DNA from 3 places in the Allobosea sp. GW822-FHT03F07 genome. Region 1 is predicted to be linked to each of the others. Evidence: predicted binding sites of a transcription regulator. Region 1 holds the regulator's gene; each other region holds the start of a gene.

Region 1 (3,275 bases):
GGCGGCTACGACTTCGGGCGCGACGCCTTCTTCCGCGGGCTGGGCGCCGTCGGCAGTATTCCCGGCAAGATCGTGCTTTCACCACCGCCTCGGCCCCCACCGAGCGAACTCGTACTGGCGGCGACGATCGACCGGGCTCGCAACGCATTGACGCGGCGCATCGCCGAGATCGCCGGCGGCCAGGCCGGCGCGATGGCGGCGGCGCTCGTTACTGGCAAGCGCGGCCTGATCACGGAGACGACGAACACCGATCTTCGTGCCGCGGGCATCTATCACATCGTCTCGATCTCGGGCCTCCACATGGTGCTCGCCGCCGGCACGATCTTCTGGCTGGTCCGGGCGCTCCTGGCCCTCTCGCAGACGCTCGCCCTGCGCTGGCCCGTCAAGAAGATGGCCGCCGTCGCGGCGATGATCGGCGCCATCGCCTACTGCGTCTTCTCGGGCGCGGAGGTCGCGACGGTCCGCTCGCTGATCATGACGCTTGTCATGCTCGGCGCGATCCTGGTCGACCGGCCGGCGCTCAGCATGCGCAACCTCGCGCTGGCCGCGATCATCGTGCTGCTGCGCGAGCCGGAGGCGCTGCTCGGGCCGAGCTTCCAGATGTCCTTCGGTGCCGTCGCCGCCCTGATCGCCTTCGCCGAGCGCTGGGAGAATCGCGACCGGCCGCAGCCGCCTCCCACGCTGCCCTGGCCCGTGCGGCCGCTCTGGATCGCCGCGACCGGCATCGTCGTCACGACGCTGCTGGCGACGGCTGCGACCGCGCCCTTCGGCGCTTATCACTTCCAGACCTTCAATCCCTTCGGCCTGCTCGGTAACGCGCTGGCGCTGCCCTTCGTCTCGCTCTGTGTGATGCCGGCAGCGGTCTTCGGCGTGCTCGCCTATCCGTTCGGGCTCGATGCGCCGGCCTGGTGGCTGATGGGTGCGGCCTCCGAGGTCGTGCTCAAGCTCGCGCATTGGGTCGCGACCATCGAGCATTCCACGCTCGTCATCGCCGCCTTCGGACCCGCCGCGCTGGCCTGCTTTGCGGCATCGCTGCTCTGGATCGCGCTCTGGACGACGAAGTTGCGGCTGCTCGCGATCCTGCCGCTCGTCGCGGGCGTCGCCGTCGCGGCGAAGCCCGGGCGCCCCGAAATCCTGATCGAGCGCGACGGCTCCGGCATCGCCGTGCGCGGCAAGGACGACCTGCTGATCGTCGCCGGCAAGCCCAGCCGCTTCGTCCTGCAGCAATGGCTGACCGCCGATGGCGACGGCCGTAACCCCGACGATGCCGCTCTGCGGCAGGGCGCGGCCTGCGACCCGCAGGGCTGTGTCATCCTGACGAAGGACGGCCGCAGCATTGCCTATGCCCGCGACAGGCTCGCCATCATCGAGGATTGCCGTCGCGCCGACCTCGTCGTCACGCCGATCCCCTGGACCGCCCCCTGCGCCGCGAAGCTGATCGACCGCACGGCCTTGATCCGGGACGGAGCGACGGCGCTCGTTCGCCGGGGCGGGGATTGGCGCAGCCACGCTTCCGAGCAGGCCGGGAGCGAGCGTCCCTGGAACCGCAAGGCCGCAGCCACGCAGCCGACATCGGCCAGACCTGACCCAGCAGGTATTGCCGTTCCGCCGTCGGCGGACGACGCCGCCGAGCCTGAGCGACTTCAGTAGCGCCGCATCAGGTTAACCAGCCGGCCCTGGATCTTGACCCGGTCCGGGCCGAGCACGCGTGTCTCATAGGCCGGATTGGCCGCTTCCAGCGCGATCGAGGATCCACGCTTGCGCAGCCGCTTCAGCGTCGCCTCCTCGTCGTCGATCAGCGCGACGATGATGTCGCCGGTATTGGCGGTGTCCTGCTTGCGGATAACGACGGTATCGCCGTCGAGGATGCCGGCATCCACCATCGAGTCGCCGCGAACCTCGAGCGCGAAATGCTCGCCGCCGCCCAGCATGTCGGCAGGCAACGCGACGCTGTGGCTGCGGCTCTGGATTGCCGAGATCGGCGTGCCTGCGGCTATGCGGCCCATCACAGGGATCGAAATCGTGCCGCGCCCATCATCCGAGGCGCCCTCCACCGGCCGCGGCTTGCCGAGAACGCCTTCTTTGCCGGGCGCGCCATCCTTGCCGAGCCCGCCCTGGACCACCGATGGATTGAAGCGCCCGCGCGGTTGCCCGCCGGCTCCGCTGCCCTCCGGCAGCTTGATGACCTCCAGCGCCCGCGCCCGGTTCGGCAGGCGGCGGATGAAGCCGCGCTCCTCCAGCGCCATGATAAGGCGGTGGATGCCGGATTTGGACCGCAGGTCGAGCGCGTCCTTCATCTCGTCGAAAGAGGGAGGCACGCCGCTTTCACGCAGGCGTTCATGGATGAAGCGAAGCAGTTCGGCCTGTTTGCGTGTCAGCATGGTCCCCGCCGGCGCGATGATGATCTGCTCTTGGCGCAGATTCGAAACAAATCACGAACACCATACCCGTTCGTGTTGTGTTCCGCAAGCAGGTGCTCGCCCAAGGTCAACTCAGCGCAGGCGGATGATCCGGCAGGGATCGCCTTTCTTTGCCGGCTCGGCGAAGGCGGGGCGGATCGCCAGCGCCTGCGCCCGGGCCAGCAGGCCGAGCATGGAGGAATCCTGCCGGTCGAACGGGGTCGCCTGCCAACCGGCCTCGGTCAGCGCGAGGTCGGAGCGCAGATAATCCTCGCGCTCGTCATTGGCCGGCATGTCGCGGCCGAGGATGCCGGGCTCGCTGCGGTCCCGCTCGGGCTCGGGCATGCCGAGCAGCGCCTCGATCAGGGGCACGACGAAGAGATGGCCGCAGACGATCGACGAGACCGGGTTGCCCGGCAGCCCGACCGCGACCATCTGGCCGAGCCGCCCGGTCATCATCGGCTTGCCCGGCCGCATCGCGATCTTCCAGAAGCCGAGCGCCATCCCGGCCCGTTTCAGCGCCTCCTGGACGAGGTCGTGCGCGCCGACCGAGGCGCCGCCGAGCGTGATCAGCACATCCGCGCCGGCTTCCTGCGCGCGTCCGATCCGCGCGGCGAGATCGGGATGGTTGTCGCGGGCGATGCCGAGATCGAGCGCGCTCGCGCCGGCCTGCTCGACGATCGCGGCGAGCGAGAAGCTGTTGGAGGCGACGATCTGGTCGGGGCCCACGGTTTCGCCCGGCAGGACCAGTTCGTCGCCCGTCGCGAGGATCGCGACCAGCGGCTTGCGGCGAACGGGCAGGTTCGGGTGCCCGGCGGCGGCGGCGAGGCCGAGCGCCGCGCTGTCGAGCCGGCGGCCCGCCGGTAGCAGAACGTC
Region 2 (3,275 bases), on a different contig from region 1:
GCCTGCAGGGCGGCGCGATGCTGCGGCGTGCCATAGCCGGCATGGGCCGAGAAGCCATAGGCGGGATAGAGTCGGCACAGCCGCGCCATCATCGCGTCGCGCGTCACCTTGGCGACGATCGACGCCGCCGCGATCGAGGCGATCTCCGCATCGCCGCCGATCACGGCCTCGCAGGGGCAGGCCAGAACTGGCGGGTCGTTGCCGTCGACCAGCACGCCCGCGGGCCGCACGGGCAGCGCCGAAACCGCGCGCCGCATCGCGAGCAGCGTCGCCTGCCGGATGTTGATCGCATCGATCTCGGCGGCGGTGACGCTGGCGACGCCGATGGCGAGCGCCGTCTCCGCGATGATCGCGAACAGCTCCTCGCGCCGTGCCGCGCTCAGCTTCTTCGAATCGTCGAGGCCGGCCGGCACCTTGGCGGGATCGAGGATCACGGCCGCCGCCACCACCGGTCCGGCCAGCGGCCCGCGCCCGACCTCGTCGACACCGGCGAGCGGCCAGAGGCCCTTGGAGATGGCATGGGCTTCACGAAGAAAGTGGGCGGTCATGGCGGGCTTATGCAGTATCCGTTGCCCGCGGGCCATGCCCTAGACATGGCTATCCATATTATCCCGGCCGGCGCGCTCCTCGTCATGGTCGGGCTTGTCCCGACCATCCACGTCTTCGTCCGGCGAGGGCTGTGTTCCAGACGTGGATGCTCGCCACAGGGGCGAGCATGACGGTCTGGTTCTGCCAACTCCTTCAAAACAGGCTGAGTTGCGCCTTCTCCTTCTCCGGCTTGAGGAACAGGTCGTTGCGCAGGCGCAATCGGGCGCCGTTGAAGCCGAGGCGCTCGGCCGCCATCTCGAAGCGCCGGCCGATCATCCAGGCGTAAGGCCCCGAGCCGACTTGCCTCTGGCCCCAGGCGGCGTCGTAGTCCTTGCCGCCGCGCGTCGAGCGGATCAGCGAGACGACATGGCGCAGCTTGTCGGGATGATGCGTCAGCAGCCAGTCCTGCACGAGATCCTTCACCTCGAGCGGCAGCCGCAGCAGCACATAGCCGGCCTCACGCGCACCGGCCGCCTTGGCGGCATCAAGGATGCGCTCGATCTCATGCTCGTTGATCGCTGGAATGATCGGCGCGACCAGCACCGTCACCGGGATACCGGCTTCCGACAGCGCCTTGATCGTCTCCAGCCGCTTGGCCGGGGAGGCGGCGCGCGGCTCCATGCCGCGCGAGACCTTGGGGTCCAGCGTCGTCACCGAGATCGCGACCTTGGCCAGCCCCTTCGCCGCCATTGGAGCGAGGATGTCGATGTCGCGCTGGACCAGCGCCGACTTCGTCACGATGCCGACCGGATGGTTGAAACGCTGCAGAACCTCGAGGATCTGGCGCATGATCCTGAGCTTGCGCTCGATCGGCTGGTAGGCGTCGGTATTCGTGCCGATCGCGATGGTGCGCGGCTGGTAAGATGGGGCTGAAAGCTCCTTCTCCAGAAGCAGCGCCGCATCGGGCTTCGCCGTCAGCTTGCTCTCGAAGTCGAGCCCCGGCGACAGGCCGAGATAGGCATGGCTCGGCCGCGCGAAGCAGTAGACGCAGCCATGCTCGCATCCGCGATAGGGGTTGATCGAGCGGTCGAAGGAAATGTCGGGGGAGTCGTTTCGCGTGATGATCGTCCGCGGCTTCTCTATCGAGACTTCCGTCTTGAACGCAGGCAATTCGCCGAGCGAGCCCCAGCCGTCATCTTCGTCGAAGCGCTGCTCGGCCTCGTAGCGTCCACCCGGATTGATCGTCGCGCCGCGCCCGCGCCGGCGCTCGGGATCGATGCGATGGCCGGCATAGGCCAGCGGTTCGCTCGGCGCCACGCGAGCCGAGAGCGGCATCGGAGCCGAAACCGACATGGGAGCACTGTCCTGCCGTTTCAGCGGCTGTGCCGGATTCGGCCGCGATACGGGTCTGCTCTGGCTCATGGCGCCGAACCATCCCTGAAAATCGCCGGGAATCGGCGACTTCTTTGATGTTCTATGTGAACATAAAGGGAACGTATTGCAAGTGACAGGATTGCGACATGCTGCGCTGCGCCATAAGGGATTGCGCATGCTCACAGCGGTCATACGCATCGATGGTTCGCGCGTCGCCGGATCGACTGAATCGCTCGCCGCGACCTTTTCCGTCCTGATCCCGGCGGTCGCCGACGGATTCCTCGGCCATGCCGTGGTGATCGATGCAGCGGGCCATGCCGACATCGAACGCCTGGCCGATGCGACGGGCGCGAGCTATCTGCGCGCCGGCGGGGCGGAGGGCTGGCATCTCGGCGCGGCCCAGGCCCGCGGGGACTGGCTGTTCCTGCTCGAAGCCGGCGATGTCCCGCAGCCGCACTGGCCCCAGGCCGTCGAGCGGCATCTGATCGTGGCACCGGACATGCCCGCTCTGATCCCGCTGCGCGGCTTCGCGGGTTCGCTGCGCGAGCGTGCGGCGATCTCCTTCGGCCCTCGTCGGCTGCGTCCGGGTTTGATCGTTCCGAAGGGACAGGTTCTGACGGGACGCCTCGGCGCCGCGCCGCGCCGTCTTTCGGTCAGGCGCGAGCGCGCCGCCTCGGGCTGAAGGCAGGGCGGCAGGGCACGGCGTGCCTTCCCCTCCTCGGGCGAGGGGCATCGCTCCGGAGCGCGCAAGCCGCCGGAAACGACGTTTTTAAATCCCATCCGGCTGGTCTATTCTGCACCCTTGCCCAAGGGGGATGGCGGCCATGCGAATGTTGTGGATCGCGCTGCTGTGCACGGCGATGTCGACGGCAAGCTCGACGGCCGACACGCTGGCGCGGGCCCGTGAGACCGGCACGCTGCGGCTCGGAATCCGGGCCGATGCGCCGCCATATTCCTATCGCACCACCAGCGGCGAGCCGTCCGGATACATCGTCGACCTCTGCCGTGAAGTTGCGGATGCGGTGAGGAATTCTCAGGCGATCCCTGCGCTGAAGATCGACTATGTCGAAGTCTCGTCTGCATCGCGATTCGACGCGCTGCGCGACGGCAAGATCGACATTCTCTGCGATCCGACGTCCATGACCATGTCGCGCCGCGCCATCGTCGATTTTTCGCTTCCGACCTTCATCGATGGCGCCGGAGTGCTTCACCGGGCCGACGCAGTGTATCGGCTCGAGGATCTGCGCGGCAAAAGGATCGGCGTGCTGCGGGGCACGACCACGGAGGACGTCCTGAAGGCGACTTTGGCGCAACTGAAGATCCAGGCCGAGCTCGTCCCGATGCAGACCCATCCAGATGGTGTCCGGAGCCTG
Region 3 (3,275 bases), on a different contig from region 1:
ATAGTCCTCGTCGAGCAGGGGCACGCCGGCCTGATCGCTGGTGGCGTCAGGAGGGTCCAGCGTCAGCTCGGTCAGGAAGCGCTCGCGAGACGGATAGCCGCCGGCGATCTGTTCGAGCTGCACGAGATCGGCCTGGCGCGTCGAAGCATCCTCGTGCATGCGCCCGAGATGCGGCTCATACCATCGCCGCGCCCGCTCGATCTCCGCCGGCCAACCGGCGCGCCCCGAACGGAGCTCGGTGACGGCGCCGACGAAGCCCGACCAGTCGTCGCCCGCGCGAGGCGGTGCGGGGGCATCGGCCAGCCCTTCGGCGAGATCGGCGGCCGTCCCGACGTGATCGAGCACGCGCTGGGCCGATGTCGGCCCGACACCGGGCAGCAATTGCAGCACGCGGAAGCCGGCGACACGATCTCGCGGGTTCTCGACGAAGCGCAGCAGGGCGAGCAGGTCCTTCACATGCGCGGCGTCGAGAAACTTCAGGCCGCCGAATTTCACAAAGGGAATGTTCCGCCGCGTCAGTTCGATTTCGAGCGGGCCGCTGTGATGCGAGGCGCGAAACAGCACGGCCTGCTGCTTCAGCGTCGAGCCGCCCTCGCGATTCTCCAGGACCTTCTCCGCGATGAAGCGGGCCTGGTCGGCCTCGTCCCGGACATGGACCAGTTGGGGTCGGGCCCCGCTCGCCCGATCGGTCCAAAGGTTCTTGGTGAAGCGTTCCGCGGCGAGGTCGATGACCGCGTTGGCGGCTGCGAGAACGGCGCTGGTGGAGCGGTAGTTCTGGTCGAGGGTGACGACCTCGGCTGCCGGTGTGAAGGCGGCCGGAAAGTCCAGGATGTTGCGCACTGTCGCAGCTCTGAACGAATAGATCGACTGGGCATCGTCGCCGACGACGGTGAGCCCCCGGCCGTCGGGCTTCATCGCGAGCAGGATCGAGGACTGCAGGCGATTGGTGTCCTGATACTCGTCGACCATGACGTGATCGAAGCGACCGCCGATATTCGCAGCGATCGCGGGTACGGTCATGGCCTGGGCCCAGTAGAGCAGCAGATCGTCGTAATCGAGGACGTTCTGCGCCTGCTTGGCTTCGACATAGGCGGCGAACAGCTCCTTCAACTCGGCGGCCCAGGCGACGCACCAGGGATAGGAGCGCCCCAGCACGTCCTCGATCGGCTGCTCGGCGTTCACGCAGCGCGAGTAGATGGCGAGGCAGGTGCCCTTGGTCGGAAAGCGCGCCTCAGTCTTCGAGAAACCGAGCTCGTGCCGGACCAGATTCATCTGATCGGCGGCGTCCTCGCGGTCATGGATGGTGAACGCCGGGTCGAGGCCAAGCTGCTCGGCCTGATCGCGCAGGATGCGTGCGCCGATGCCGTGGAACGTCCCGGCCCATGTCAGCGCATCCGCGAGCGCGCCGGCTCCGTTGCCGAGCACCTTGCGCGCAATCCGTTCGACCCGCTTCGACATCTCGGCGGCGGCGCGCCGGGAAAAGGTCATCAGCAGGATGCGGCGCGGGTCGGCACCGCTGACGAGGAGATGGGCGACGCGGTGCGCCAGTGTGTTGGTCTTGCCCGAGCCGGCGCCGGCGATGATCAGCAATGGCGGCGCCGGTGCCGCTCCGCCGCCATGCGTTACCGCCCGCCTCTGCGCCGGGTTCAGGGCATCGAGATAGCGAATCGGTGTGACAGCGTTCATGCAACGCTGTTCTACCTTGGTTCTCACGCGCGGTCGCCCTGTCAAATGATGTGGCGGGCAACGCGGCGGCCACAGCGACAGGAAGGCGGACGATACATTCCGCCCTCCCGTAGCACTCCTGAAGCCTGTCAACGGGCGAAGAGGTCAATTCCGTCATCGCGATGACGCCCGCCCAGCATGGCCGCGAGATAGGCAGCGGCGGCCCCGACGAGCAGGACAGCCGCCGTTATAAAGGCGACGATCACGCCAGTCTTGCGTGCCTTCTCAGCCTTCAGCATGAGGATGATGAATTGAGCGTACGCGTGAGTCCCATTTTGCGGACGAATAATGCGCAGGTGCTGATTGCCTCGTTGTGCGACGGTCGCGGTGTCGGGCCAGTGCAGCATCCCCTCGTGGCTGATGATCTCGCTGCGGGGCGGCTGGTTCGTGTGCTGCCCGGCTACAATATCAAGTCGACAGAGGCATTCCTGGTCTATCCATCGGTGCGGTACATGCGTCCCGTGATCAGGGCGTTCACGGATTTTGCCATGGCTCGCCTTCGCGCCGTCGACGGCATCAGCGCCACCGCCTGAAGGCGCCAGTTGCAGACATTGGCTACTGGCCTGGAAGCCGACTTTCGCAGCCGGGTGCATAAAGTCAGATCCCGAACCATTCCGAATCCTGACAAGTCCGCTCACGCGAGTTCTGGCTCGCAGGACGGGCGACGATTGCGGATAGGGCGAATTTCCAAGGACCCTGTGGAGCTCCTTCATAGCTGGATGCCATACATCACAAGACGTGAGCCATAGACGATCCAAGCGGCACGGCTGTCCGGCGCAAAGCCAACCGCCCATTGGCTCGCGCTAGGGCTGGGTATCTCGTGCAGCACCTCGCCCGAACTCATGGAGATGCTTGCGCAATCACAGTGCTTCGAGTGCGAGCGCAATGCCCTGGCCGCCGCCGATGCACAGGGTGACGATGCCCTTGGAAATGCCGTCGCGCCGCATCGAATGGAGGAGCCGTGTGGTCAGGATCGCACCGGTGGCGCCGATTGGATGCCCGTGGGCGACGGCCCCGCCTTCCACGTTGACGATGTCCTCGGGCAGGCCAAGCTCCTGAATGATCGCGAGCGGCACGGCGGCGAAGGCCTCGTTGATCTCAATGCGCTCGATGTCGCCAAGGGTCCACCGGGCTTTGTCCAGCGCCTTGCGGATGGCCGGAACGGGGCCGAGACCGAAGAAGCCCGGCTCCAGGGCCGCGACTCCATAGCCGGCGAGACGCGCCATGGGCTCGACGCCCTTCGTCTCCGCGAAGCCGCGCTCGGCGACGATCACCGCAGCCGCCGCGCTGTTCAATCCCGGCGCGTTGCCGGCCGTGATCGTGCCGTCCGGGCGGAAGGCGGGCTTCAACCGGGCGAGCGTCTCGATCGTGGTATCTGGCCGTGGCGCTTCATCGGTCACGAAACTTTCCGTTCCCTTGCGCCCCTTCACTTCGACAGCAACGATTTCATCCGTAAACCGGCCGGCCTCGCGGGCGGCGGCGAAACGCTGCTGGGAGCGTGCGGCGAAGGCATCTTGCGCCTCGCGCGTGATCTGGAGCTTGGCGACGAG

What was found. Region 1 encodes LexA, which represses DNA repair genes until DNA is damaged. Its sites were predicted from a motif close to TGTTCNNNNTGTGTTCNG; they were not measured.
Region 2: AC1RMY_RS12410 (PA0069 family radical SAM protein) is a predicted target of LexA. The motif match lies at 2,007-2,024, and genes of this name have one in related genera.
Region 3: AC1RMY_RS00025 (ATP-dependent helicase) is a predicted target of LexA. The motif match lies at 1,694-1,711, and genes of this name have one in related genera.

Annotation. Positions count from the first base shown of each region.
Region 1 is NZ_JBXAND010000002.1:348,374-351,648, reverse strand. Features, by position in the region: gene AC1RMY_RS10225 (ComEC/Rec2 family competence protein) at 1-1,650, shown strand, start outside; gene lexA (transcriptional repressor LexA) at 1,644-2,381, opposite strand; gene AC1RMY_RS10215 (molybdopterin molybdotransferase MoeA) at 2,493-3,275, opposite strand, start outside.
Region 2 is NZ_JBXAND010000003.1:215,711-218,985, forward strand. Features, by position in the region: gene rnhB (ribonuclease HII) at 1-548, opposite strand, end outside; gene AC1RMY_RS12410 (PA0069 family radical SAM protein) at 742-1,863, opposite strand; gene AC1RMY_RS12415 (hypothetical protein) at 2,078-2,584, shown strand; gene AC1RMY_RS12420 (amino acid ABC transporter substrate-binding protein) at 2,727-3,275, shown strand, end outside.
Region 3 is NZ_JBXAND010000001.1:3,957-7,231, forward strand. Features, by position in the region: gene AC1RMY_RS00025 (ATP-dependent helicase) at 1-1,686, opposite strand, end outside; gene AC1RMY_RS00030 (LysR substrate-binding domain-containing protein) at 1,848-2,258, shown strand; gene AC1RMY_RS00035 (acetyl-CoA C-acetyltransferase) at 2,586-3,275, opposite strand, start outside.